DNA from 2 places in the Paenibacillus sp. FSL H8-0282 genome. Region 2 is predicted to be linked to the other one. Evidence: predicted binding sites of a transcription regulator. Region 2 holds the regulator's gene; the other holds the start of a gene.
What was found. The regulator Rex, encoded in region 2, represses fermentation and respiration genes when NADH is low (regulators of the CRP and FNR family bind a similar motif). The targets are predictions, from matches to a motif close to TTGTGAAATATTTCACAA.
Positions count from the first base shown of each region.

Region 1: a site for Rex is predicted at 6,087-6,104, ahead of nadA (quinolinate synthase NadA). Genes of this name have one in related genera too.

Region 1 is NZ_CP150146.1:65,758-80,963, reverse strand. It holds gene NST94_RS00370 (peptidylprolyl isomerase) at 1-851, opposite strand, end outside; gene hslO (Hsp33 family molecular chaperone HslO) at 861-1,745, opposite strand; gene NST94_RS00360 (type III pantothenate kinase) at 1,793-2,560, opposite strand; gene nadC (carboxylating nicotinate-nucleotide diphosphorylase) at 2,557-3,432, opposite strand; gene nadB (L-aspartate oxidase) at 3,422-5,038, opposite strand; gene nadA (quinolinate synthase NadA) at 5,078-6,016, opposite strand; gene ftsH (ATP-dependent zinc metalloprotease FtsH) at 6,276-8,330, opposite strand; gene hpt (hypoxanthine phosphoribosyltransferase) at 8,440-8,979, opposite strand; gene tilS (tRNA lysidine(34) synthetase TilS) at 9,026-10,468, opposite strand; gene NST94_RS00325 (serine/threonine protein kinase) at 10,505-11,449, opposite strand; gene NST94_RS00320 (VWA domain-containing protein) at 11,433-12,179, opposite strand; gene spoIIE (stage II sporulation protein E) at 12,716-15,206, opposite strand, start outside.
Region 2 is NZ_CP150146.1:4,615,354-4,630,559, reverse strand. It holds gene panB (3-methyl-2-oxobutanoate hydroxymethyltransferase) at 1-626, shown strand, start outside; gene panC (pantoate--beta-alanine ligase) at 627-1,517, shown strand; gene panD (aspartate 1-decarboxylase) at 1,510-1,893, shown strand; gene NST94_RS20020 (hypothetical protein) at 2,005-2,646, shown strand; gene dinG (ATP-dependent DNA helicase DinG) at 2,773-5,634, shown strand; gene NST94_RS20010 (redox-sensing transcriptional repressor Rex) at 5,765-6,418, shown strand; gene NST94_RS20005 (amidohydrolase) at 6,405-7,706, shown strand; gene NST94_RS20000 (DUF5590 domain-containing protein) at 7,879-8,397, shown strand; gene NST94_RS19995 (hypothetical protein) at 8,809-9,351, shown strand; gene NST94_RS19990 (AAA family ATPase) at 9,344-10,846, shown strand; gene NST94_RS19985 (3-hydroxyacyl-CoA dehydrogenase NAD-binding domain-containing protein) at 10,980-11,852, shown strand; gene NST94_RS19980 (acetate kinase) at 11,849-13,057, shown strand; gene asnS (asparagine--tRNA ligase) at 13,079-14,377, shown strand; gene NST94_RS19970 (DnaD domain-containing protein) at 14,409-15,161, shown strand.

The sequences.
Region 1 (15,206 bases), 2.3 Mb from region 2:
GCCAGCTCTTGACGTACAAGCGCCCGAATTTCTTTCTGATCCGGCATTTCTGGAGAGTGAATACTCTCCAAGCGGATAATGGCGAAGTCTTCCCCTGTCTCGATTGGACCGGCTATATCACCCACATCCAATCCAGCGGCAGTCTTTAACATTCCCTCTGGCCAAAAAGGGTCATCTTCCTCTACTTTGCCTAAGCTGCCTCCGTGCTGCCGACTCTCATCATCAATAGACACTTCCCTAGCCAAATCAGCGAAATCCTCACCCTGTTCCAAGCGATCCATTACCTGCTGGCCTTTCTCATAGGATGAGACCTTGATCATAGAAAGCTGCATTTCCTTTTTTGGAATGAAGCGCTCGGCATTTTGCTCTAAATAAGCATCTATATCGGCATCACTGATTGTAATGCCCACCGTGGCTATCGCTTGTAAGGACAGACGATAAGCTGTCTCTGCGAACACTTCCTGACGAGATAATCCGAGCTGAGATTGCATTTGAGCATAATATTGCGCTTCTGATTCGTACCCAACTATAGTGCGTGCCAGTTCCTGCTTAACCTCATCGTCTGTCACGGTAATTCCTAATGCCTTAGCTTCCATGTTCACGACAATATGGTTAAGCATACTGATTAACACTTCTTCTCCATGCTTTTTTTTGAGCTCATCCATCCACTGCTGATCCGTTATCGGTTGTCCGCCTGCAGTCGCTACATCCGGTGATTCATTGTCTGTTGTATCTCCTTTAAGAAGGGCCATGGCGCGCAAACTCCAGAATAATAGACCCCCGAGCATTAAAGTTGCTACAGCTAGAATAATAACCGTATTGCGAAGTGCACGTTCCTGTCTCGTCATCATCCCAATACCCTACGAATTCGCTTGTTCTAAAATGACCTGTAAATCGTCCTTATTGAAAACATAAGCCTCATTGCAAAAATGGCATACGACTTCAGCCTGTTCATCTTCTGCAATTAATCTCTCCAGTTCATCCCGTCCTAAGCTAACCAATGTCTGCTCTACCCGCTCACGCGAACACTGACAAGCAAAGTTAATATCCAGTTCATCCATAACCACTGCATCCGGCAACAGGTAGCGCAGCATTTCTTCTGGCTCCAGCCCCTGATCGAGAAGCGCTGTTACAGAAGGCATCGCCCCTACAGCTTTTTCAATCTCTGTGATCTCCGCATCAGTCAGACCAGGAAGAAGCTGAACAATAAATCCTCCAGCCACAATTACTGACTCATCGGTATCTACCAGTACACCTAGGCCGACCGCAGCTGGAGTTTGCTCAGAAACCGCAAAATAATAGGTAAAATCATCGCCAAGCTCCCCGGAGATAATAGGAATACTACCTCTGTACGGCTCTTTCATACCTAAATCTTTTATAACATCAATGAACCCTTCAGTTCCCACCGCTCCAGCTACATCCAGCTTCCCCATGCTATTGCTCGGTAAATGAATATGAGGATTATGCACATAACCACGCACTTCTCCCAATGCATTGGATTCTGCAACGATTTGTCCGATCGGTCCATTCCCTTTAACCATAATACTCAGCTTCTCACTACCCTTGAGCATAGCGCCCATCATGGCTGCAGCGGTAACTGTACGTCCCATTGCGGCTGTAGCCGTTGGATACGTATCGTGTCTGCGTCTTAGTTCTTCAACCAATTCAGTTGTGCGGACAGCAAACGCTCTCACTTTACCATTAAGAGCCGTGCCGCGGATTAGTCGATCCTTCTTTTTTTCCATTGGGTGCATAGCCCTCCTATCTCTTCGCCTTTTAGGCTTCTTTATCTTTATTGGTTACGATCGTAAATAATTCTTAATCCTTCTAGCGTTAACATAGGATTTACTTCATCGATACAGTCCGTTTCACCCGCAATTAGCGAGGCAAGGCCTCCGGTCGAAATAACCTTCAGTTCGGGAGCGTTCATCTCGACTTTAATTCGTTTAACAATGCCCTCAACCTGACCCGCATAGCCAAAAATAATCCCGGCCTGCATCGCGTGCACCGTATTACGCCCGATGACCTTTTTAGGCTTCTCCAATTCAATTCGCGGCAGCTTAGATGCCCGCTGGTATAATGCCTCCGTTGAAATGCCTAGACCGGGGACAATCGCGCCACCAAGATAATTAGCACCTGCATCAATGCAATCAAAAGTCGTAGCCGTACCAAAATCAACAACGACAAGTGGACATTTGTATTGTTCAATCGCAGCAACTGCATTAACAATCCGGTCTGCGCCAATTTCACGCGGATTCTCATAACGTAAGTTAAGCCCCGTCTTAATCCCTGGTCCAACAATCAATGGGTCTTTCCCTATATATTTAATACACATATCCTCAATAGTCTTAACTAGTGGCGGAACAACCGAAGATATAATTACACCTTCAACGTCTTTGACAGATATACCTGACATGTGAAAAAGATTGTGTATCATTACTCCATATTCATCCACGGTCGATTGACGCGCAGTGCTTAGCCGAAAATGATGCAGCAATTCGCGTTTTCTATATACACCGAGAACAATATTGGTATTACCGATATCGACAGCAAGCATCATGACAAAGGCCCTTCCTTCTTGGCATTAAGGTCTAGACTGATATCCAGACTGGAGAAGGAGTACGTAAGGCGCCCGACAGAAATCACATCCACACCCGTTTCAGCAATCCCGCGTAAGGTTTCTAACGATACATTGCCAGAAGCCTCTGTCTTAACATGCGGAGCTTTCGATTTAATCCTAGCCACAGCTTGCTTCATCATATCGTTAGACATGTTATCGAGCATTATAATATCAGCACCTGCTGCCAGCGCCTCTTCGACTTGCTCTAAATTCTCGGTCTCCACTTCGATGCTCATCGTATGCGGGATGTTCTTCCGGGCACGACCTACAGCCTGCCGAATACCACCCGCGCCTTTGATATGATTATCCTTGATCATAACTGAATCATATAAGCCAAAACGGTGATTATAGCCTCCACCAATACGAACAGCATATTTCTCTAGCATCCGGTGACCTGGTGTAGTCTTACGTGTGTCTACTAGACGAGTCGGTAATCCCTCCAGCACCTGCACGAAAGAAGCTGTACGTGATGCCACACCCGAAAGACGCTGCATCAAGTTAAGCGCAAGCCGCTCACCTGTTAGAATTGCATGTGTGCTGCCCTCAACCTCAATAATTACTGTCCCTTTAGTTACAGCTTGGCCTTCTTCGACAAGGGCTGTAAAACTAAGTGCCGGATCCACAATTTCAAAGACCAGCTCTGCAATTGGAATGCCACAAATTATACCGTCTTCCTTGGCATGAATAATCCCTTTGGACTCATGGCCCACTGGAATCGTCATCTGCGTGGTTACATCTCCGGAACCAACATCTTCCCGCAACCAGGCCTTGATGGATTGTACTAGCTCTTCATTGTAACCATTAAACATCATCGCTTAATTCCTCCACTATTCCCAGTTCGCGAATTTGAAGCAGGTGCTTACGCCACTGATCATCATCCCGCTGCGGATAATCCTCACGGTAATGCGCCCCACGGCTCTCTTCCCGTGCCAGAGCAGACTCTGTCACAAGCAAACAGCAGGTCAGCATATTAGCAAATTCATATTCCTCACGTTTGGACAATGCTGATCCAAATATTGGAAGCTGTCGTTTTAATTCATCTAGTCCTTTAAGTAACATCTCTTCGTTACGACGTAGTCCGGCATATCGAACCATTACCTTCTGTAGCTTCAAACGACGTTCCACAATAGCTTGAGTTGGCGAATCTACACGTCCCTCGTTACTGTTAACCGATAAAACATCACGGTCCAGCGGGGAAAGCTCATGAATCCGATCAATAATACGCTGTCCGAATACAATGGCCTCAGATAATGAATTACTAGCTAAACGGTTAGCGCCATGCAGGCCTGTGGAGGAAACCTCTCCGCAAGCAAACAGACGTGGGATGGTGCTCTCTCCATTCAGATCGGTCTTAATCCCCCCCATCATATAATGCGCAGCGGGAGCCACTGGAATCCAATCACTTGTAATATCCAGTCCATAGCCCATACATGTCTCATATATTGTGGGAAACCGATGCTTCACCATCTCTGGAGATTCATGTGTAATATCCAAATAAACGAACGTTGATTTAGTATGTTCCATTTCACTTACAATAGCTCGTGCTACAATATCCCGCGGAGCTAGCTCAAGCAGGTCATGATAACGTTCCATGAACCGTTCTCCATTAATATTGCGCAAGACTGCTCCTTCCCCACGCACAGCTTCGGAGATTAAAAATCTAGGAGCTCCCGGGTAACTAAGTGCTGTAGGATGAAATTGAATAAATTCCATATCTCGTATATGAGCCCCAGCGCGATAGGCGATCGCTACACCATCTCCTGTAGCTACTTCTGGGTTGGTAGTGTATCGATATAATTGTCCTGCTCCACCAGAGCACAAAATGGTCGCATCCCCTTGCAGGAACAACCTTCCACCACCGGGCCGTTGCAATAATGCGCCTACACATTCTCCACCTTCAGTGATGAGATCGATAACATAATGATCATCCCAGACCTCAATATTCTCATGTTCGGCTACCTGTTCCGCCAATGCACGAACAATCTCATAACCTGTAGCATCCCCATTAGCATGCAAAATACGGCGGTGGCTGTGTGCACCTTCCTGAGTCAAAGCCAGTACCCCATCTTCCTTATCAAACAGAGTTCCTAAGCGAATTAACTCATGAACGCCTTCCGGCCCTTCATTAACAAGTGCATCGACAGCTGTTGAGGAGCAAAGACCTGCTCCGGCCATTAAGGTATCCTGCCGGTGGTAAGCAGGGGAATCATCCTCAGCTATAACAGCTGCGATCCCCCCCTGTGCATAGCGAGTATTACTTTCCATTACTGATTTTTTTGTGATCATTATGACACGCCGATCTTCACTGGCTTTAATAGCTGTGAATAACCCGGCAATCCCTGAACCAATAACAATACAATCTGTCTTTACCGTAGGAATATCCCGAAGATCAAAATCAACCAAATATTGTGGAATCATGACCGCTTTTCACCTGTTTCAACGAAAGAGTAGCGCATGCTACCGGACTTGTAGCATGCGCTCTAGGGATGTTCTGGCTTTGTCGGCGACAGCAGGCGGTACATAGATTTGTGGCTTCATCGTCTCCAGGCATTTCACCAGTTTTTTTAGATTATTAACTTTCATATTAGGACAAACAAGAAATTTGGTAGCAAAATGGAATTCTTTATCTGGACTATCCTTACGAAGCTGATATCCGGTACCATCTTCCGTTCCAACGATAAATTGCTTACGATCCGATTTCCGGCAATACTCCAGAATTGATGTAGTGCTGCCTACATAGTCACCCATGGCGACTACTTCAGGACGACACTCTGGATGAACTACAAATTCCGCATCTGGATATTTTGCTCTCATTTCTACTACATCTTTGACGGTCAACATGTCGTGAGTGTTGCAATAGCCTTCCCAAATAATCAGCTTCTTGCCCGTCTGATCTTGTACATATTGACCAAGATTCTTATCTGGGACCCAAATAATCTCTTCGGCATCAAGGGATTCGATTACTTTCACAGCATTAGCAGAGGTACAACAAATATCGGTTTCTGCTTTAATCTCGGCGGACGAGTTGATATAAGTGACTACTTTAGCATTTGGATGTTGAGCTTTTAGCTTACGCAAACCGTCTACATTGACCATATCTGCCATTGGACAGCCTGCACGTTCATCAGGAATAAGGACGGTTTTGTTCGGGGCTAGAATTTTTGCACTTTCCCCCATGAAATGAACACCGCAGAATACAATAACTTCCGCATCTGTCTCTGCAGCTTTCTGAGCGAGTAAAAAAGAGTCGCCCCGGAAATCGGCAACCTCCTGAATTTCATCACGTTGATAATAATGAGCTAAAATGATTGCGTTTCGTTCCTTTTTAAGCTGTTCAAGACGTTTACGAAGTTCTCGATTCTGTTCCTGCTTGCGCTCAAGCGCCAGAGCTTCCACCGATTGTTCTCCCCCTTAAATCCTCGCGGCTTTTCGCCGACATGATGTTATCAAATGGCATGCGCCATCATGGTGAAAAAATGAACATGCTGATATAAATAGTAAGTAATATTAATCACTAATGTACACAACGTTCCAGCCCCTGTCAATGTAACTGGACAGGCTTTAAGGCATAGAATCCCTTAAAAATTAAAATAAAAAATCCGGAGAACAGTTACGTTCTCCGGATAAATTTACATCATATGAATGGTGGACCCAATTAGGTAAGGCTAGTGCCCCCACCTTTATTGTCATCGTCAGAACCGTCATTACCCTCAGAATCAGGGTTATTCGGGATATCCTTCGATAGGTCAGGAAGTGTGGACTGTTCATCCTCAGGCTTGCCTTGAATGCGAACTCGCACATCACCGATATTGTCGATGACAGGCTCGCCAACTTCATGGGCAACACCTTCGCCACCCTCTGGTTTACCATCCTCGGAAAGGAATCCTTGTTCAATCAGTTGTGTGATCTGATCAAGCTCAAGTGTTTCTTTCTCAAGTAATGTATTGGCAATCAAGTGCATTTCTTTGGAGTGTTTGATCAACAGATCTTTACAACGTTCGTAACTCGAAGTAATAAAGTTCTGCATTTCCTGATCAATCTCATAAGCAATGGAGTCACTGTAATTCTGTTCATGCCCAATATCACGACCCAAGAATACTTGACCTTGAGAAGATCCGAACTGCATAGGTCCAAGCTTATCGCTCATACCGTACTCCATAATCATGGCACGCACGATGCGCGTAGCCTGTTGGAAGTCACTGTATGCACCCGTACCGATCTCACCAATAAACAATTCTTCAGCAACACGTCCACCAAGTAATCCAGTAACCTTATCCAAAAGCTCCTGCTTGGTAACGATCATCCGATCTTCCTTCGGAAGCATAATAACATATCCGCCTGCACGTCCGCGTGGGATAATAGTAACTTTATGCACCATATCAGCGTGCTCAAGGAAGTAACCTGCAATAGTATGGCCTGCTTCATGATAAGCTACAATACGTTTCTCGCGGTCACTGATCACACGGCTGCGTTTCTCAGTACCTACGATAACACGGTCAATAGCTTCATCCACTTCAATCATGGAAATATCTTTACGGTTACGACGTGCAGCTAGCAAAGCTGCCTCATTCAGCAGATTCTCCAGATCAGCACCTGTGAATCCGGTTGTGCGTTTAGCAACAACATCCAGTCTTACATCTTTCGTAAGCGGTTTGTTACGAGCGTGAACCTTAAGTACAGCTTCACGGCCTTTCACATCAGGACGGTCAACCGTAATTTGACGGTCAAAACGTCCTGGACGAAGCAATGCCGGATCAAGTATATCAGCGCGGTTAGTCGCCGCTACAATAATAATGCCTTCGTTACCACCGAATCCATCCATCTCAACCAGCAATTGGTTAAGCGTCTGTTCACGCTCGTCATGTCCGCCACCAAGACCGGCGCCACGCTGACGACCCACAGCATCAATTTCATCAATGAAGATAATACATGGAGCATTCTTCTTAGCATTCTCGAACAAATCACGTACCCGAGAAGCACCGACACCCACGAACATTTCCACAAAGTCAGAACCGGAAATACTAAAGAAAGGAACGCCAGCTTCACCTGCTACCGCACGGGCAAGCAATGTTTTACCTGTTCCCGGAGGACCTACAAGCAATACGCCCTTAGGAATACGTGCGCCAACAGCTGCAAATTTGCGTGGATCTTTTAGGAACTCAACGACTTCGACAAGCTCTTGCTTCTCTTCGTCCGCCCCTGCTACATCCTCAAAGCTGATTTTCTTCTTCTCTTCATTATATAACCGAGCCTTGCTCTTGCCGAAATTCATGACTTTACCGCCGCCACCTTGCGCCTGGTTAAACAGGAAGAAGAACAAGATGAACATAATTACCAGTGGGATAATTGAAGAAAGGAATGTCAGCCAAATGCTGGTACCTTCCATTTTCTTCTGAGTTAATTCAATCCCATTAACATCACTGGCTTGAATCAGTTCATTGATAGCGGCATCTGTAGGAGGAATATATGTGGAGAAGCTTTTCGATTTAGTATCGGCAGGCAGCTCTCTATACTCGCCTGTGACCAGAAAGGCATTACCCTCAAACTGAACCGTCAAATCCTTCACATTGTTGTTCTTGATCTCCTGCCGTAACTCGTCGTATCTAGGGAAATCGGCGGCTTCATTTCCATTGCTCACAAACTGGACAATACCCACCACGACTAAAAATAAAATCAAATAAAAACCAGAATTCCGGATGAACCGATTCATCCCCTACCTCCTCTCACAACACTCAAGTTATTGTACCATAGCCTCTTGGGACACCTCAAATAAAGGAAGTTGTGGGTATCCGATCCGTATGATCGAGGCAGTCCTTAGTTCAATTGGAATAAATCTCAGGTTTCAGTACTCCAACATATGGGAGGTTCCGATACCGCTCGGCATAATCCAATCCGTAGCCTACTACAAATTCGTCAGGTAACACGAAGCCTGTGTAGCTGGCTTCAAGATTAACAGTGCGGCCTGATGGTTTATCAAACAAGGTAACCACAGAGATAGTAGCAGCATTCCGGTTGCGGAGCAACTCAATTAAATAGCTGAGTGTAAGACCACTGTCAATAATATCTTCAACGATCAAGATATCGCGGCCTTCTACCGATACATCCAAATCCTTAATAATTTTGACTACTCCAGAGGACTTGGTGGATGCTCCATAGCTGGACACTGCCATGAAATCCATCTCAACAGGTACTGTAATGGCTTTAACCAAATCTGCCATAAATATAAACGCACCTTTTAGTACACAAATTACTAAAGGGGTACGACCTGCGTATTCTTCGCTCAGTGTTCGACCGAGCTCCTTAATTTTCTGCTGAAGTTCCTCTTCGGTGATCAATACTTCTTGAATATCGTTTTGCAACTTGCGAAACCTCCTAAGTTATACTATGAAAGACTTACTTCGACCATTACGTGACTTCGTGGTCATCCAGCTCTGCCAGAGACAATAGAAGTACGGAGGTCGTGTGCCGCCCTACTGCGGCATGCATCGAGCGTCTTACGCCCGGAATCCAGACGATATTGCCCAAACCATCACAAACGAGGGGAATCAATGACCGTTCGGAAGCAGGTATTTTATCATCAATATAAATATCTTTTACCTTTTTGCTTCCGTTTAATCCCATGATCCTTATGGTATCTCCAGGCAATCGGGATCGTATCGTCAGTGGAAAGACCAGTTCATCACGGTCAAACCAAGCCGACATCTTCCCATAATCCTCCCCCTGTACAAAAAAGTTTTCTCTCTCCAGTACCGCCATCGACATCACCTTACCTATTTCCTCCAATTTAAGCTCAGAGTCCGGTAAAAACAGACGATATGTATAGCTTGCCTGTGGCGTCGTGGGCTTGGACGAGAACAAGATACTATCATATTGCCGCACACAAGTCAGGCCTCCACCCAAATCCAAGCTCCAGGTGGTGGGATAGCTCTGCAGCGTTCCCCGACGTACAGCTTCAATCTTGGGGAAATCAAGGGCAGATAAATCCGCCGACAGATAATTTAATATTAGTTTAATCAAACGCCGTTGTAAAGCGGAGGGTATGGCAGCAAATGAAGCTCTGTTAAAGGTGTATTTCCCATCCCCTTCCGAAACTAGCTCTTCAAAGCATTTTGCCGCAGACGTCTCCATATACTCATCTTCAGCTCCCGCAATTTCCGCAAGCTGTACGAGGGATTGCCTCACTCTGCCATTATACTTTTCCAGAAAAGGAAGAACTTCCAAACGAATGGCATTCCGCTTGTATTTCGTCAGCAGATTGGTGGCATCCTCAGCATAAGTGAAACCTTCATTTTGGCATAACCCTAAAAGTGCTGTTTTGTTAATACGTAGGAATGGGCGAATGAGTTCCACCTTTTTTTCTGTTCTTTTCCACTTGATACCCGACAGTCCAGATAAGCCACTTCCGCGTAATAGACGCATAATTACAGTTTCTGCCTGATCATCAGCATGATGAGCCAGAGCAACAGAACGCGCCCCATATCGGTGCGCCGTATCAATCAGAAATTCGTACCGCTTCTCACGTGCAGTACCCTCAGGACCAAGTCCACTCTCTTTAGCCAAGGAGGGAATATCGAATTCCGCAAACTCAAAGGGCAGTCCCAATTCTTCAGCCATACCACGTACGAGCTCTGCCTCTTCCTTCGACTCCGGCCTAAATCCATGATTCACATGAGCACATATTAAGGTAAGCGGTATAAATTTTAAAGATATTTCATGTAAAACATGCAAAAGAGCCACAGAATCCGGGCCGCCGGAAACTGCGACTACAATGGTGTCATGGGGCGCCCACAGCTCATGCTCGGCTGCTGACTCCAATACAGACTCCACCAGTCCATTCATTTGCTCCATATGCGCCCCCCTCTCTCTCCAACTATATGTATGAGTTCAAAAACGGAATACCCAATAAATCGTAAAGGCGAGCAAAAACAAAGACAATGCGAATGCATTTTTTAACCACCGGGGGGTGTCCATACTATCCGGGCGCTTTCTGCGCGAGTTATAAATATGGTTTCGCCAGACCTCAGTAGCATCCGCAGAGCCTGAGAACCCCCCTTTTAACGCCATACAAATCCAGGAGGATAGTTTCTTATTGGGTAAATTTCTAGCCAGCTTAAATAATTCGTCCACACTTCTCGTCTGCGGCAGCTGTAAGGCTGCCTTTTTGAGCCCTTCTTCATTGAGCAAACGAAGACACAGCACAGCAAATGCGAAAAGATCGTAACCCTCATCGCTGATTCGACTGCCCGCATTCCAGAAACCACGATCATGCCATTCGGTAAACTGCTTCACGCTACGACCAATAGGGCTTGTGCCCCCAAAGTCGATCAGTTCCACTTCACCGTATTTAGATACCATGACGTTCTCGGGCTTCAAATCACCGAACACAAATCCACATTCATGCAGTGTGCGCAGCTTTTCAAGCAGACCAAGACCTACCAGGCCTAACCAATCGGGACCGTTTTTCGATAAAAAATGATGCAGCGGTTTGCCTTCAACATACCTCATCACATAGAAGGGGATATTATCCCCATTCGCAAAATCATCCGCTTCCAAAAAATAAGAAGACAATGGATTCTCACGACGAGCCCGATGTTCATTCCGCTTTCGTCGCGATTGCAGCGAGGTCAGTACATTGATCTCCGATTGAAGTTCAAGTGTATCGTATCCGATTTTTAGCGCGTACCTTTCCCGTCTGCCTTCTCTTTGCACAAGATATACGGTTCCGTTCGCGCCCCTTCCCAGCATCCGCTCAACGACATAACGGTTACCCCGCCATTTGCCGTTAATTAAGGTACCAGTAGGATAGGACGGATTAGACGACATACCCACCAATCATCCCTTCTCTTTCGTCGTGGTCATCGCTTAGTCGGCGTCCACGATGTTCATCCAGTGTATCATAACGATAATGTTCAAGCACCTTGAAAATAGCTGGGCCAGTCGGTGTTGCGCCTCTCATGTGTAATTTAGAGAATAGCGTACGAATACCTGACATGTCATGCGTCCAATCTAGATCAAGCTTGGCATCTTCACTGCTGTTATTTCCGGGAAAATGAAACACAGCGATCTCACTCTTGCCTTCCCGTGCTTCTAAACTGAGTGCCAAATCGCGGATTGCATCTTCCACAGCACCCAGTTTAGGCTTCATACTGGCACTGGCATCGATAAGAAGTGCAATGCGCAGCGGCGTTGTTTCTGTCAGTTCATCTACAACTGTAACAACCTGTGAACGTTGAACAGGAGGCAGCTGATCCAGTGAGCCGTCGCCTAGTATCTTTTTTACCTCTTTATTAACCGCCTGCTGGATCGTCTGAACCACGGTCTTGCGTGTCATCATCTGAATCGTCTGCGCCAGTTGTGGTGTTCCGACTATTCGGCTAAGGCCTCCCCCGGCCTTGGCAATGTCGGCAATCTCCCGGCTGCCGATTTCACCGATCGTACCATAATCAACTACACCGACCACATTTACGGTGATTCCCTCCTGCAGGGCATGCGCCGCTGCCAACACCGGACTTTCTCCTACATTCGAACAACCGTCAGTAATGAGCATAATTTGCTTCATAACCCTCAACTCCCCCTTTGTTTGAACCTCTGTTTCTAGCATATCCAGAAATGAGAGATTTCAAACGGTTGATGTTAAGTGGGGAGTCTAGATCAAAACAGAGGGGGTTAGTGAATAGGGGAACTGCGAGAAATGTTTGGGCTTTCGATCGCTGTTGTCCTCAGATTCCTTGATTAGAACCGCCTCTCGCGGTTGGAATCCGAGGACAAAGGCGAACGCTCCGCTTCTACAGCTCCAAACTTTCTCTCCGTTCCATACCTTCACTAGTAAACAGTTTAGATCTACAGATTCCGTCCCAAGTCAGCCGACCATTGAAACGAGAATAGTACAGGCCGGCGAGTTACACATCACGGACTCGCCTCGACTGCCTCCAGTAGCACGACGTCTTACGCGTGCTACAAACTCACAAGCAACACGACGCTTCGCGCGTGCCCCCCAAGCAGCACGATATCTTACGCGTGCCTTAAACTATACAAGCAACACGACGCTTCGCGCGTGCCCAACATTAAAACCTACTAAACCTAAACCTAAAATAACTAACTTACCGTACGCGGGCGCTCCATACGACCGATGCCCGGCATATGCAGGCTGGACCATTCCGGATGAAAATGATCAAGACGGCTGACGACAATAGTCATGTCATCAAGGATCTCATTGCCCTGATAACGGATCACTTTCTCCAACAGGCTGTCCGCTAAATCCTGAGGATCATCACCCTCAAGCTCTTGGATCATCCGTTTCATCCATATCTCCTTATTAACGGCATATCCAGGCGCATCATAAATACCATCGGTCATCATAATTAAAATATCGCCGGGGCGAAGCTGCATACTGATTAAATCCACATCAATATCTTTAATGATTCCTATCGGCAGATTGCTAGAGGTTATTGGAATGACCTCACTCCCCCTCCGGATGAAGCTTGGTGCTGAAGCAATCTTCATAAACGTTGTCTGCGCAGAATATTGATCGATTAAAGCCATGTCGACAGTAGCATAGAATTCATCAGGGGAGCGTAATAAAAGAATTGAGTTGACCGACTTTACAGCCAGCTTCTCATCCATTCCGGATTGCAGCAGCTTTTCTAACATGCCGAGTGCGGCACTGCTCTCCATCCTTGCCCGTTCACCATTCCCCATTCCATCACTGATGGAAACTGCAAAGGTTCCATTTCCAAGCTCTACGGTGCTGAAGCTATCGCCAGATAGCATATCTCCACCTTTAGAAACAACTGCCACACCCGTGTTTACCTCAAAGGCTTTGGCTGAACCAAAGGTAACCATCGAGAGTCCTTCCCGGGGATGAACCGCCGTCTCACTCATGACAGCAATATTCTCATCCAGAATGTCGGAGAGGAGTGGGGCAATCATTTTACGGCATTCATCAAAACCGCGATTATAAGCGTGCACTACTTCTATTTCTACGCGTCCTGGGTCCAGACTTAAAATTTCAATGCCATGAATAGACAGTCCCAATTTCTCAAGAGCCTCGCGGATTTGCGCTTCCTGCCGATACATGGCCTGTCCCTCACGCTTAATTTCCTTGGCCAAGTCTTCCATAACCTGTGACACGCCTGACAACTGCTCGGCAACAAATTGGCGACTATCGTATATTTGTCTTTTCCACCGCATATCATGTTGGTAGAGATCATATTGTCCCTTCATGACCTCAAGCACTTCACCGGTTTTGCCACAAATACGGCTCCATTCCGGTGGCAGCTGAGCAGCCGTAATATCAGGGCATTCCTCAACAGTTGTCATCATATCTGTCATGTATCTATATGTCTGATAGAATTTTGCATCCCAGCAGTGGGTACGGCGAATGCAGCCAGCGCAGGCTCCTTCTGTGACCGTATTCATAAAATCTTCCATTTCACGATCCGATTTGCCCACTTCTCCGGCACGTGGAATCTGTCCAAAGCTACTGGAGAGCTGTTGGAATACCTGTGAGAATTGAGTGACCCGTTCTGCAGTCAGATCCCTGACCCTGCGGGCATATTCATGTTGAGATCGGCTATGATCTGACGTGCCCGGTACATATTTTGCAATCGCCGATATCATCGCCTTAGGCGTTATTAGAAACAGCACTATTGCTGCGCAGGTCTCCCATGTTGAGGCCATCATATCACCCGGACCCGTAAAATAGACGGAAAGGATCGTTGATCCTAGCAGCATGCCAATAGATACCGCACCCTTTCGCCCACCCTGCATCATTCCCGCTAGCATTCCGGAGAAAGCAAGCAGACTCATCTGATAGATAGCACTGATATCGGCCAGGCTGAGGATCAACCCCGTCACCACCCCAACAGCTGCACCGAGCGGAGCGCCCCCCGCCATGGCAAAGAGCAGAATTAAATAACGAGACAATATATGCTCTAATGACAAACCATTAAGGGTCCAGCCCACAAGGCCTGTCATTACGGAGGCTAACAAAATAATAAGGCATAAAACCTCCTCGTTCCTCAGCGATCTGCTCTTTTGTTTGTAAGTTAGTAGAGGAAGTGCCTGAATGAACACAAGGGTAAGAACAAACCCAAGTAAAGCATCCAGAGTTGTCATCATAAAGGGGTACCAGGAAAGAGACGGTCCGAGAACAATCTTGAACAGGCCAACCATAAACGAGGATACGAATACCATAAGGGGTGCATAAGACAAATCTATTCGTTCGAAACTTTCAAGCCCTCTATAAACAAGAAAAAAGATAATCAGTTCAGCCGTAGTAACCAAGGCACCCGGAAACGGAGTGAAGAGACTGCCAGCTATAATAGCACCTGCTACAGGTAACATAGAGTCTCGACGCATAAACACAATGACGGCAAAATATGCGACAGCAAAAGGGGACAGCTCGTCCAGAATCATAGCTCTACCTAGCAGAAACCCCATAAAGCTTAACAGAAGCATCCACTTCTTCGCTGTAATAAGCTGAATATAACGCTGCTTCTGACCCCAAGCTATAATACGCGTGCCTAAGGCTTGTCTCTGCTTCTTATCTTCGCTTCCCACTCTTGTCCACTCTGGCAAATTCACC
Region 2 (15,206 bases):
GCACCTTTATCGTGGCGGATATGCCATTTATGACTTATCACGGAAGTGTAGATGAAACTCTGCGGGGTGTGCGCAGATTAATGCAGGAAGGGCGGGCTCATGCCGTCAAAATGGAAGGCGGACTCGAGATTTGTGATACTGTAGCTACGGTTGTAGCTGCGGGAGTCCCTGTACTGGGACATATCGGGCTTACTCCGCAATCTGTGAATATGATTGGTGGCTACCGGATTCAAGGCAAAGATGCCAAAGATGCGCAACGCCTGATGGATGAAGCTAAGGCGCTTGAGGCCGCAGGTGCTTTTGCAATCGTTCTGGAGCTGGTAACGGAAGAAGTAGCCCAAGCGATCTCTGAAGCGCTTAGCATCCCAACCATTGGTATCGGTGCAGGCCGTTACTGTGATGGACAGGTATTGGTTTTCCATGATTTGCTGCGGTATGCCTCACCTTACCGTGAGAAACGTTTTGTCAAAACCTATGCGGAAGTGGGTAATGTAATCCGTGAGGGCATCAGCCAATATGTGAAGGAAGTGAAGGAACGTTCCTTCCCAGATGAAGACCACGTTTTTAATGCAGATGAAACGGTTTTGGAATCTTTATATGGCGCTGCAAGAAAGGAAGGGAAATAAATGAGAGTCGTCAGAAGCATTGAGCAGCTGCGCGAAGCTTTGGAGTATATGAGACAAGGTGGCCACACCCCGATTGGGTTCGTTCCTACAATGGGATATTTGCATGACGGACATGCCAGTCTGCTTCGCCGGGCTGGAGAAATGAGCAACACAGTGGTAATGAGCATTTTTGTGAATCCTTTGCAATTCGGGCCAAACGAGGATTATGATTCCTATCCGCGTGACGAGCGTCGTGATTTGGAACTCGCTGAACGTGAGGGAGTAGATATTGTATTTATCCCCAGTGTGGAAGAAATGTATCCGCAGCCTACTCGGACTACGGTCTCGGTCTCGGGGCTTACTACCCGGCTTTGTGGGGCTTCCCGCCCTGGGCATTTTGATGGTGTAACCACAGTGGTTAATAAATTCTTCAATATCGTACAGCCGGATTATGCTTTCTTTGGGCTGAAGGATGCTCAACAAGTTGCTGTGCTTCGCCGAATGGTGTACGATCTTAATATGAATGTCGAAATTATTCCTTGTCCGATCGTTCGTGAAGGGGATGGACTTGCACTTAGCTCACGTAACGTATTCTTGACTCCAGAGGAGCGTAGTCAGGCATTGGTGTTATCTCGTTCCTTACGTGAAGCACGTCAGTCCATTGAAGAAGGAAAAGTAACAACCGTTGCTGAAGTGCGGGAATTGTTGACATCGGTTATTTCCAGCTCTCCTTTAGCGGTGATTGATTACGCGGAGATCTTAACATTCCCGGATCTTGAAGGATTAGAGGATGAAGCTCTTTTATCAGAAGTGGATGGGGAAATTATTATAGCGCTCGCCGTAAAGTTTGGCAGAACACGCTTGATTGATAATAATGTATTTATTCCAAAGGAGGTTGCTGCACTTGTTTAGACATATGATGAAATCCAAAATTCACCGCGCAACAGTAACGGAAGCGAATTTGAACTATGTGGGCAGTATTACCATTGATGAGAGCTTGATGGAAGCCGCGGACATTCTTGAGAATGAAAAAGTTCAAATTGTGGATAACAACAATGGTTCACGACTGGAAACCTATGTAATCCCTGGACCGCGTGGAAGCGGAGTGATCTGTCTTAATGGTGCCGCAGCTCGTCTTGTTCAGCCGGGCGATACAGTAATTATCATTTCCTATGCGATGTTGTCCTCGGAAGAACTGGAGTCACATAAGCCAACGGTGGTATTCGTGGATGAGAATAACAAACCAGTGAAGCTGGCTGATCATGAATTGCATGCTACAATCGCTTAATGTATGGACTTACGCCATGTAATGAATGGCAGGGATGAAAGACCCCGATCTCGCAGAAAATGAAGTCAGGCAAGCTGAACTGATTTCATCTTCAGTAAGGGGGGATCGCCCATGTTTCAACATTTGTTTGCTGAAATGAACAAGGTGCTTCAGGAGATCGTAACAGATTACCCTACAGCGGAGGGTGCCCGCCGGAACGAGCTTTTATGCAATTATAATATGCTGCATAGACTGAGCGATAAAGTGATGGATGAATGGCTCGCTTTTGCTGAGAAGCTTAGTTCCTTTCGCGAAAGTGCTGATTTTACAGCAGAGGTCGAAGAGGAAGTGCCGGAACAGGAAGCACCAGAGCTGTGTATGGATTGCTTTGTAAGAGGTCAGGGGTATTATAAGCTGCTGATGTATGGAAAGTGTATTGATCAGTTTAAAGAAGTTATTGCGCAATACCCGGATAGCTTGGCTGCTCGATTATATTTAGCCATCTCTTATCTGCAGGAAGGTGACGGTGAGGCCGCTTGGAGTCATCTGAACCATATGCTGGGCTTGATACGGGAAACCAAGCTGAAAGCCATGGTTTATAATGCTTTAGGGTGCATACGAGCCTCACAGGAACGTTTCAATGAAGCGCAGGAATTGTTTGATCTTGCTTTGCAGCATGACCCTGCGCTTCCGGAACCAAACGTTAACTTAGAGGTATGCCGCCGTCGTGGAGGGAAGCTGCACTTTGGAAATCAGCTGGTTTCCCTTTTGTAAAAGAATAACGGTTTTGGAAATTTCCATTCAAGCGATGCATCCCCTGAACCAGTGGTGTGCATCGCCTTTTTTCGCAACTTCTGTTATGCTGATTAAGAGTCTCAATTGAAAGGGAATAGAATTATAATGAAATTTGCCGTGCTTGATTTTGAAACAACAGGAACCCAATCCGTGGGTGAAATTATCCAGGTTGGCCTTGCAATTATAGAAGAAGACCGGTCCATCTCCCGGGTATATGGTTCCTATGTCAAGCCCGGAACGCCGATTCCTCCTTTTATAACAGGTCTGACGGGGATTACCGATGATGATGTGAAGGATGCGCCTGAGCTGGATGAGATGATGATGGAGCTTGTTCCGCTCTTGGATGATGTTGTGCTCGTAGGGCATAATGTCGCTTTTGACTTCCATTTTTTACAAAATGCTTTAGATCGTTGTGGTTATTTGCCATTTCAAGGGCGGATTTTGGATACGATTGATTTTCTGAAAATTTGCTTTCCTTCGCTCACATCTTATCAACTTGGCTCTGTCAGTGCTCATTTTGGAGTGACACATGATCGTCCGCATCAGGCAGATAGTGATGCACTTGCGACTGCTTTAGTGCTGCTGAAATGTCTGGAGGAGCTCTACGAGCTGCCGCTGCTTACGATCCAGAGACTCTGTGAGCTGTTTACCGAAGAGGATAGTGATCTGGGCTGGTACTTTGATGGTCTGCTGCGAGAGCGGGAAGCGGAAACGCTACAGCCCGAAGGTGATCTGACTTTCTATCGTCAATTAGCGCTTGCAGTAGGAGATTGGACGGAGTTAGCGCCACCTAGAGATGAGCATGCTGAGAATCCGCTAGCGAATTTATCTTTTACTGATTATATGGACGAAGTAACCAAACGACTTAAAGACACATTACCGCAGTATGAAAGCCGGGAAGCTCAGGATATTATGATCAATGAGGTGATGACGGCACTTGCCGAAGACAAACACCTACTGATCGAAGCGGGCACAGGAACCGGTAAATCGCTCGGTTATTTGTTGCCTGCCATTTATCAAAGCGTTCGCACCAATGAAAAAGTCATGGTCAGCACTCATACCATTAATCTGCAGGACCAATTGCGCGAGCGGGATATCCCTTTGTTAACGCAGGTAGTTCCTTTTCCGTTTAAAGCTGCTATTTTTAAGGGAAGAGGGCATTATTTGTGTCTGCGTAAGTTTGAGCATAAAATTAATAAGAAGGACTTTATAAGCCCAAGGGAAGATGCGCTTACTGCAGCTCAGATGATTGTATGGCTCACTCAAAGTGAATCAGGGGATGATGAAGAGCTGAATTTAAGCGGCCGGGGCGGTGACTTCTGGGAGACGGTGGCAAGCGATACCGATTCCTGTCTGGGCCGTTCTTGTCCTTGGTTCCGCAAATGTTATTATCATAGGGCCAAGCATGAAGCTGGGATTGCTGACGTGGTTATTACGAACCACTCCAAGCTATTCGCAGATGTTAAGGCTGGGCACCAGCTGCTTCCGGCTTACGAGCATCTTGTCATTGATGAAGCACATCATTTAGAAGATGTGGCTGGTAAACATCTTGGCATGCATATGAAGCATTTCACTGTGGCACACACGTTATCGCGACTGTATAAAGATAGCCGAAACGGACAGCTTCCTGCTCTGCGTCAGATATTACAGTCGTCAGGCAGTGAAGAGGCTTCAGAATGGAGCGGAGTCATCGATCGGATCTACCCGGATCTGCTTACCGTCAAAGAAACCTGGGATGCACTCAGCGACAAGCTGTTCAGCCTATTGCCGGAACGCAGTGATGCAGGGGCAGGAGAAGCGGGACAACTGGTTATGCGGTTGCTTCCCGCCCGTAAGCCGAAGGATTGGGATGAATTGGTTGCGCTAGAGAACACTATGAATCTGACGTTAAGCGACATCATCCGTAAGGGTGATAAAATGCTTAACGAGATGCGTGACCAGGAAAGCCAATCCTCAGCAGACAGCCTTGTTACTGATATTAGCGGTTTATTTAAAGATTTGGCTTCCATACGTGAGCAAGTAAGATTCTTTATGGGGCTGAATGACGATAATGTAGTATATTGGCTGGAGGCAAATGGAAATTACCGCAGCAAATCCCTACAGCTGTATGCCGTCCCTGTGGATGTTAGCAGCCAGCTTAAAGAGTTGTTCTTCGATAAGAAAAAAAGCATCGTGCTTACCTCGGCGACGCTATCTGTAGATAAATCTTTTCAATTTATGATTGATAATCTCGGACTTAACGAAGCTGTAGAAGAGGGACGTCTAATGACCTCACTCCTTCCATCTCCCTTTAAGTATCGCGAGCAGGCACTGCTAGTTATACCGCGTGATTTTCCTAGTGTGAAGGGGAGTGTGGGCGATGCTCGATTTGTCGATACACTCGTACAGTCATTATCGGAAGCTGCTAAAACAACACGTGGGCGGATGCTGGTTCTGTTTACTTCTTATAAAATGCTGCGTCAGGTATATGATCCGCTTAAAGAGGCTTTGGCCTCACAAGAGATTACGGTGCTTGGTCAAGGCGTGGAAGGTGGCAGCCGGAGCAAGCTGATCCGCCGCTTTCAGGACAGTGCAGCATCCGTATTGCTGGGGACGAGCAGCTTCTGGGAAGGTGTAGATATTCCAGGTGAAGCACTGACTTGCCTGGCCATCGTGAGACTTCCGTTTCAACCACCGAATCACCCGTTGGCGGAAGCGAAGTCTGAGTTATTGCAGGCCCAGAAGAAGAATCCGTTCATGAAATTATCTGTTCCTCAAGCGGTTATTCGTTTTAAGCAGGGATTCGGAAGACTGGTTCGCACGGCGCAGGATCGCGGAATAGTTATTGTTTATGATACGAGGGTTATTGAATCTCATTACGGGAAGTATTTCCTTTATTCATTGCCTGGTCCCAAAATGGAGCATATGCTTACTGATCAAATGGTCCCTCGCATAGCGGAATGGCTAGAGGATGGCGGCGCTTCTTAAAACGCTCGTCTTCAGTTTAGCTCCTCCTTATCCTTAAGGGCGGTGTGTTACAGTACCGTCCTTAATAAGGAGAGGTAGACGTTTGAATATGGATTTTCACAAGAACATTACTATTTTTAGGAGGGAAAATATGAAATCGGATAAAATATCAGAAGCCGTTGTTCGCAGACTGCCTGTGTACTTGCGTTTTTTGAATGATCTCCAGAATCGCGAAATATTAACAGTTTCCTCTCAGGAACTTGGGCAAAAGCTTGATCTTAATCCCGCACAGATTCGTAAGGATTTAGCATATTTTGGTGACTTCGGCAGAAAAGGTATCGGCTATGATGTAACGTATCTTATTGAGAAAATCCGTCATATCCTGAAGCTGGATCAACAGCTTAATGTAGCTTTAGTTGGAGCAGGTAATCTCGGACATGCCTTGTCTAATTACAATGCATATCTCAAAGATACTATGAAAATCACGGCTATATTTGATTCGTACGCTCCTAAGGTTGGACGTAAGATCAACTCCCTTACTGTGCAACCGATGGATGAACTAGGCAGCACAATTCGTGAGCAAGGTATTCGCATTGCCATTATTACCGTACCTGATTCAGAAGCTCAAAATGTAGCAGATATCCTCATTTCTTCTGGGATTGAAGCGATTTTGAACTTTGCCCCTGTGATTCTGAAGACACCACCGAATATCCGGGTGCATGCAGCTGATTTTACAACTGATCTGCAAAGTCTTGCTTATTACTTGCGGGATGGAAAGGAAGAAAGTGAACATGAACAACAATAAAACGATAATTAAGGGCGGGTATTTTCTGACTCCGGAAACGGATGAGCCGGTTCTGAGTGGATATATGACTATTGAAGATGATTTAATCACTTACATAGGAAAAGAAGAGCCTCAGATGGAAGCTGGAGTGCAAGTGGTTGATGGCAGCCGTCTGCTGTTCATGCCTGGACTTGTAAACACACATGGTCATGCGGCGATGTCTTTGCTGCGTGGATATGGAGATGATTTAGCGCTACAAGTGTGGCTTCAGGAGAAAATGTGGCCGATGGAGGAAAAGTTCACCGGTGATGATGTATACTGGGGAACCTCCTTATCTGTATTGGAAATGCTGAAGGGTGGAACTACGACCTTCCTCGATATGTATGATCATATGGACCGAGTAGCCGAGGTAGCTGAGTTATCAGGTATCCGTTCCGTATTGATGCGTGGTGTGATCGGGTTATGTCCAGAGGATGTACAGAATCACAAGCTTGCGGAAGCGATTTCTTTTGCCCGTAACTGGCATGGAAAGGCTGACGGTAGAATTACTACTATGATCTCGCCACACGCCCCTTATACTTGCCCTCCGGACTTCCTGGTTAAGTTCGTGCAGGCAGCGCATGATCTGGATTTACCGATGCATACGCATATGTCCGAAACGAAACGTGAAGTGGAACAAAATGTGGCGGATTACGGGTTACGTCCTGTAGCTCACTTAGAGAAGCTTGGAATGTTCACACGTCCCTCGATAGTTGCACATGGTGTTCATTTAAATGATGAAGAGATTGAGATCTTGGCTCGCCATAATGTGGGTGTATCTCATAATCCGGGCAGTAATTTGAAGCTGGCTAGCGGAGTGGCTCGGGTTACTGATCTTCTAAAAGCTGGTGTGAAGGTGTCTCTTGGCACGGATGGCGCGGCAAGTAACAATAACTTGGATATGTTTGAAGAGATGCGGCTTGCAGCTCTCATTCATAAGGGTGTCAGCGGTGATCCAACGGCTGTCCCTGCTCCAGAAGCTCTGCGTATGGCTACAGAATATGGCGCGCAGTCCATCTTTTTAAATAATGTAGGCAGACTTGCTGTAGGGATGAAAGCTGATTTCATTGCTATTGATATCGATCAGCCGCATTTGCTGCCACACACAGATCTGTTGTCTCATGCAGTTTACTCTGCTAGCGCTAAGGATGTTGAGCATGTGTGGGTGAATGGTAAACAGGTCATCAAGCATGGACAATGCTTAACCCTGGATGAGGAAGCTATCCGGCGTAAAGCGCAAGAAGCCTTCGAAGGTTTATTGAAGCGTTAAGTCTGGAGAATAACGAATAAATAATAGGCTGTGACTTTTTGCTTTTAGCAAAAGTTGCGGCCTTTTGTGCATTTTTAAGACTGGGAAAGCTAGAAAATTATGAAATTTTGGATAAACACGCGGGTGTGTTATATAATCAAAAAAGATATATTACTAGAAAGGGAGCTGTACCTTGAAGAAAAGGAAAAAATGGATCCTCCTGGGGTCAGTTCTGATTCTGCTCCTGGGGTTTGGACTTATCCAGTTCTATGCCTATATTATGAAAGATCAATGGAACGAGCGTGATATCGCTAAGGATGTTGCCAAAACCAGAGCGGGTCTAACAGAGGTAACCAAAGCACAAAAATCGGTTTGGGATGAAAATGCAGTGTACTGGGTATTAACTGGGAAAAATGAAGCCGGGACTGCTCTTATGGTCTGGGTCCGCTTTACGGTAGATGGAAAATTTGCTGAAGGCGACGACGCAGTGTTTGCTGAGGAACTAAGTAAAGGAACCTCGGAAGCCAAAATACGCGGCATTATCAAAGCTGATCTTCCGGACATAACGATTGAACGCTTGCTGCCGGGAGTATATAACGGAGAGTATGCTTGGCAGCTTTTTTATAAACAGAGCGGTCGGTATTATTATCAATTTTATCGCTTTTCGGATGGGTCCCGAATGGGCGAAGGTTACAGTTTACCTAAAAGTTAAGCTGAACATAAGGAAATTAAGGGTGGCATAGTAAACAAGCGAACTTTATTATAAGTTCGCTTGTTTACATTTATTTGATGTACAAAAGTGATATACTAAGTGATATACTGAATGGGTGGTTATCACCGAATATTCTCTTATATTCACATACGAAAATAGGCCGATTGATTAAAAATCAAGGCCGATTTTGTCGAAAGTGAGGAATTTATTTGGTATTGATGGAAATATTTAAAAAATTAAATTTTAAATATATTCACATTTATTTTGAAATTAGTATATACACCTGTGATATACTACTACTTGTAATTAGAACAGCAATAAGAGACTTCAGTCTCTCTGATGAGCTCTCAAGTAGCTATAAATTATTATAATGAGCTTTATATTTTGTCATCTTTGAGAGGAGGACGTTTCTTGAAATTACGTCTTGTACCTGTGCTGATAACGTCTCTACTGTCGGCTACTCTATTGTTTGGTGGCTTCTTTTTGTATCGTCAGTTTGCAATGCAGGAACCACTTCAGAAGATTGTATCTCAATATGAGGGCGTCAATAATTCTCATATCAGTATTAACCGCAATGAGGTCACTTTGAAACTTGATCTCCAGCCAGGCACGAAATTACGTGAACTGGTTCAGTACGTCTCCCAAGAAGGAAAATCGATGATTGATGGACGTACACTAAAACTTGATGTAGAACAGAACTCCAGTGAACTGCTGGATGAATACTGGGATAAAGCGATGTTCTCTGTAGCCGAAGCCATGGAGAGCCGTAAATATACACTTATACCCACAGAACTTGATGGACTCAAAGCGCAATATCCGCAATATAAAAATGTGATAGCCTCAACAGAAATTGATGACAATAATGTCTATGTAAGCTTGAGTAATGGAAAAGAAAGCAAATTTATTATTTTGCCGCGTAAACCTGCGACATTGGGGGTATGGAATAATGCCTAAATACCTTAAAGAAATTCTAATCGGATTTATTCCTGTCTTGTTTATTTTTATGGCTTTTCTAGGCATTAATATATTCCCGATTGTAATTGCTGCTGGGATGCTCACGGCGTTACTTATCATTGCTCATTTAAGAGGCGGACTTGCGGTAAATGCAGGTGCCGGGAAGAAACGCAAGAAGGATGGACCTTCAAAGCTCACTTTTGAAGAAATTGGCGGGCAAGACAATGCAAAGCAGGAGCTTCGTGAAGCGTTGGATTTTTTGATCCGGCATGAGGAAATCAGCAAATTCGGGATTCGGCCTTTGAAAGGGATTCTGCTTACAGGCCCTCCAGGAACAGGTAAGACCCTTATGGCTAGAGCAGCAGCACATTATACGAACTCTGTATTTGTGGCAGCATCAGGCAGTGAGTTTGTAGAAATGTACGTAGGTGTCGGTGCCGGCCGTATCCGCGATTTGTTTAAGGATGCCCGTACCCGCGCCCTTAAGGAAAACAAGCAAAGCGCTATTATTTTCATAGATGAAATTGACGTAATTGGCGGAAAGCGTGAAGGCGGACAGCAGCGAGAATATGATCAGACCTTGAATCAGCTGTTGACCGAGATGGACGGGATCTATAACAACGAAACGCCGCGCATTCTGCTGGTAGCAGCCACTAACCGTAAAGAAATGCTTGATTCAGCATTGCTGCGTCCTGGCCGGTTTGACCGTCATATTCAAGTGGACATGCCTGATAAAAAAGGCCGTAAATCGATTCTCGAATTGCATGCCAAAAATAAGCCGCTTCATGCAAATGTGAACCTCGACAAAATTTCCGAAGAAGCCTATGGTTTTTCCGGTGCTCAGCTCGAAAGTGTTATGAATGAGGCAGCAATTTATATGATGCGTGAGGAATTGACAGAGGTTGAGCAGCGGCATCTGTCGATGGCGATTGACAAGGTTATGATGGGGGAAAAAACGGACAGAGAAACTAACCACGAAGAGAAAAAGCGGGTGGCAATCCATGAATTGGGACATGCCATTATGGCTGAGCTGCTGCGTCCGGGAAGTGTTAGTCAGGTTACGCTGACTCCGCGGGGGCAAGCCCTTGGTTATGTACGTCACAATCCTCAGCAAGAGCAGTATCTGTACACCAAGGATTATTTAGAAGATCAGATTATGATCGCACTTGGTGGAGCGGCTGCAGAAGAAATGTATTATGGCGGACGAAGCACAGGTTCGCGTGGCGATTTTGATCAGGCCCTGAATATTGTCGAAACAATGATGAAATCCGGATTGACTTCGTTGGGTATTGCCAAGCTGGAAATGGTTACCACTGAAGAACTTATGAAGGAAAACAGTAAAATATTGGATGAGTTGATAATACGTACTCACGACCACCTTGAAAAGCAACGAAATGTATTTGATTACTCCCTTGACATTTTAATGAAGGAAGAAGTGCTCTCTGGAGAGCAATTTCGATGTCAATTTCGTGACAGCGTGCGTTTACCAGCATAAATATTTATGCTGGTTATTTTTTTTTACTTTTCAGGCATGCTAAGATATCATTATATGTCGGGCTTTATAAATTTTTGCGACAGACAAGGTACAATACAAAAGTATAGATACCTGAAAGGATGGAGACTTTTTTATGAATTTCAAGAAAATTGGTGTCATCGGCGGTGGCACAATGGGACAAGGGATTGCCGAAATGCTGGCAGCCAAGGGCCTGGATGTATTGCTGGTGGAGAAAACCCCTGAGAAACTGGACTACTCCTACGAAATGATCGAGACAAGTCTAGATAAGCAACTGGAGAAATGGGCGATCACTCAAGCTGAGAAGAAGCTGATTCTTAGCCGCATTCAAAAAGTGACACATTTCGCAGAGCTGAGCTCTTGTGACATGGTTATCGAAACAATCGTTGAGGATTTAGAAGAAAAGAAAAAAATATTGAATCAACTGGATCAAGTATGTCCAAACCACATTATTCTTGCCAGCAATACGTCAACACTTAGCTTGACTGAACTTGCAAGTTCTACAATGTATCCGGAACGTGTGATCGGAATGCATTTCATATACCCTGTAGCTAAAGTGGATCTTGTTGAAATTGTACGCGGTCTGAAAACTTCAGATGCTACTTTTGAAGATACAAAATCCTTTGTTGATGAAATTGTTGAGAAAAAAGGTGTAATGATTTATGAATCCCCAGGATTTGTAACATCACGCCTCATTTGCTTGTTTATCAACGAAGCTATGCATGTACTGCAAGAGGGCGTTGCCTCCGCACAGGATATTGACGATGCTATGCGTATTGGTTATCAATTCCAATATGGACCGCTTGAAATGGCTGACAGATTTGGTCTGGATTCGGTTCTTGCTGCACTCGAAAATATGTTCCGTGAATATGGTGAGCTGAAATATCGTCCTTCCACGATCCTTAAGAAGATGGTGCGTGCAGGACAATTGGGTATGAAATCAGGCGAAGGCTTCTTCCAGTACGACAAGGATGGTGACCGTATATGAATATTCTAGTAATTAACTCCGGTAGTTCTTCTTTAAAATATCAATTGTACAATATGGCTGATGAATCCGTTTTGGCTAAAGGTTTGGTGGAACGTATCGGGATGGATTCCTCCATTCTGAACCATAAACCTACTGGTAAAGCTGAAGTAACTGAAGTAAGTGAAATTTTGGAGCATAACACAGCGATTCGTAAAGTTCTAGCTTGCCTAACGGATAAAGAGCATGGCGTTATTGAATCCATTAAAGAAATCAATGCTGTGGGTCACCGTGTAGTACATGGTGGTGAATTCTTCAAAGCTTCCGCACTTGTGGACGCTGATGCCAAGACTAAAATTCGTCAATTGTTTGACCTTGCACCCCTGCATAACCCAGCAGCAATGATGGGGATTACGGCTTCTGAAGTAAATATGCCGGGTGTACCGCAGGTTGTTGTATTCGATACTGCATTCCATCAAACAATGCCTGAAAAAGCTTATATGTACGCGATTCCTAGAGTACTGTACAATAAATATAAAGTTCGTCGTTATGGCGCACACGGTACATCACACGACTTCGTAAGCAAAGCTGCTGCGGAGTACTTGGAGCGTCCGTTGGAAGATCTGAAGATCATTACTTGTCATATCGGTAACGGAGGTAGTGTAACTGCAGTTCAAGATGGAGTGTCTGTGGATACTTCCATGGGTATGACTCCTCTGGAAGGTTTGATGATGGGGACTCGCAGTGGTGATCTTGATCCAGCAATTGTACCTTACGTGATGAACAAGGAAGAATTGTCCGTAGGCGAAGTTAACTCCATGTTGAACAAACATAGTGGACTCCTAGCAATTTCGGGCGTAAGCAGTGATATGCGTGATATTATTGAGGGTATGGAAAAAGGTGAGCCTAATTCCACGCTAGCTTTTGAAATGTATGAGTACCGCTTGCGCAAGTATATCGGTTCTTATGCGGCTGCTATGAACGGTGTAGATGCTATCGTATTCACTGCTGGTGTTGGTGAAAATGCTTCATTGCTACGTGAGAAACTGCTAAATAACCTTACGTTCCTGGGTATTGAGTTGGATGTTGAAGCTAATAAAGTTCGCTCCGGCGACCCGCGTCGTATCTCTACGGTAGATTCCAAAGTGCAGGTGCTTGTAGTTCCGACTAACGAAGAACTTGTCATCGCACGTGATACAAACCGTATTGTGCAAGGAATTAACGGCTAAATTAGAGGAGAGATTGAAGGCATGGCTAACAAGAGTGTAATCAAGAACGTGAATGAACATGTTGGAGAAAGTGTTGTTATCGGTTGTTGGGTAAACAACAAGCGCTCCAGTGGTAAAATTCAGTTCCTGCAGCTTCGCGATGGTACAGGTTATATTCAGGGAGTTGTAGTGAAATCAGAAGTGCCTGAAGAGGTATGGGATGCAGCTAAGAGCCTCACACAGGAAAGCTCATTGTATGTGACCGGTATTATTCGTGAGGAGCCTCGCAGTCAATCCGGTTTTGAAATGACTGTTACCGGAATTGAAGTTCTGCACCTTACAGAGAATTATCCAATTACTCCGAAAGAGCATGGCGTTGATTTCTTGATGGATCACCGTCACCTCTGGCTCCGTGCCTCGAAGCAGCGGGCTGTTCTGGTTATTCGTGCGGAGATTATCCGGGCAATCCAACAGTTCTTCAACGAGAGCGGATTTACAAAGGTGGATCCTCCGATTCTGACGCCAACGTCAGCAGAGGGAACTACTAACTTGTTCCACACGAAATACTTCGATGAGGATGCTTACCTGACCCAAAGCGGACAGTTATACATGGAAGCTGCAGCTATGGCGCTGGGCCGTGTATATTCCTTTGGACCAACCTTCCGTGCGGAGAAATCTAAGACTCGTCGCCACTTGATCGAGTTCTGGATGATCGAGCCTGAAATGGCCTTCACAGATCATGAAGAAAGCTTGAAGGTTCAGGAAGAGTTTATTAGCTTCGTAGTACAATCCGTATTGAAGAATTGCCGTGCGGAGTTGGAAGCGGTAGGCCGCGATATTTCCAAGCTGGAGAATATCAAAGCACCATTCCCACGCATTACTTATGACGATGCGATCAAGTTCTTGAATGATAAAGGCTTTGAAGATATTGCTTGGGGTGATGATTTTGGTGCACCTCATGAAACAGCAATCGCTGAAGCATACGATAAACCTGTATTTATTACTCATTATCCTGCTTCATTCAAAGCGTTCTACATGAAGCCGGATCCAAATCGTCCTGAAGTCGTACTGTGTGCTGATATGATCGCTCCTGAAGGTTATGGAGAGATTATTGGGGGTTCACAGCGGATCGATGATCCTGCGCTGCTTGAAGAGCGTTATAAAGAGCACAATCTTTCGATGGATTCTTATAAATGGTACATGGATCTGCGTACTTACGGATCTGTACCTCACTCCGGTTTTGGACTTGGGCTTGAGCGTACTGTAGCTTGGATCTGTGGTCTTGACCATGTACGTGAGACTATTCCATTCCCACGTACACTGTACCGCCTCTACCCATAAGTTCTTAGGATTTGAACAAAGGGGGAAGCACATGGACGGCAAGACATGGAGTACCTGGAGCGAAGGCGTCTCCTTCGGTCTGGAGAACGGAATGGCCGTCATACCTTACGCTTTACTGAAGTATTACCGGAAGCTGAATTTAAGCGGAAGTGAAGCGATGCTGCTGATTCATCTGCTCTCCTTCAGGCAAGTGGAAGGGATTGAGTTCCCTTCTCTGGAGGAGCTTCAGGTCGTAACTGGTCGTAGCATTTCCGTTCTCGCCGGAGAATTGCAGAAGCTCATGAAGGAAGGTTTTATTAGCATCGATGGAGACAACGATGAGCTAAGAGATATCCATTATGAACGCTACAATTTCTCAGGGCTATATGGAAAGCTAGGTGCTTATCTTGCGACAGCTGTACAAGAAAATGAGCAAGATAAGGACAAGGGAGCATATGGAACATCAGCTCCCCGGGCTGCTGCGTCAGGTGGAGGATTCGGAACTCCCCCCACATCTCCTTCTTCACTTGGAGATAAAGAGGAGAGCCGGAATCTATTCAGTATTTTCGAGAAGGAATTCGGGCGCCCGCTGTCTCCAATGGAATGTGAGACGATTTCTAGCTGGGTGGATCAAGACCGATACCCTGAGGAGCTGATTCTGTTAGCACTCAAGGAATCCGTATTTGCGGGGAAGGTTCATTTTCGTTATATCGACCGGATATTGCTGGAATGGGCCCGTAACCGGGTCAAGAACGCTCAGGATGTTAAGACGTATACACAAAAATTCCGCAATGGTGGAAGATAGATCGTTTAGGAGAGAACCGTATTGCTTTAGCTATTGCTAGAGTCT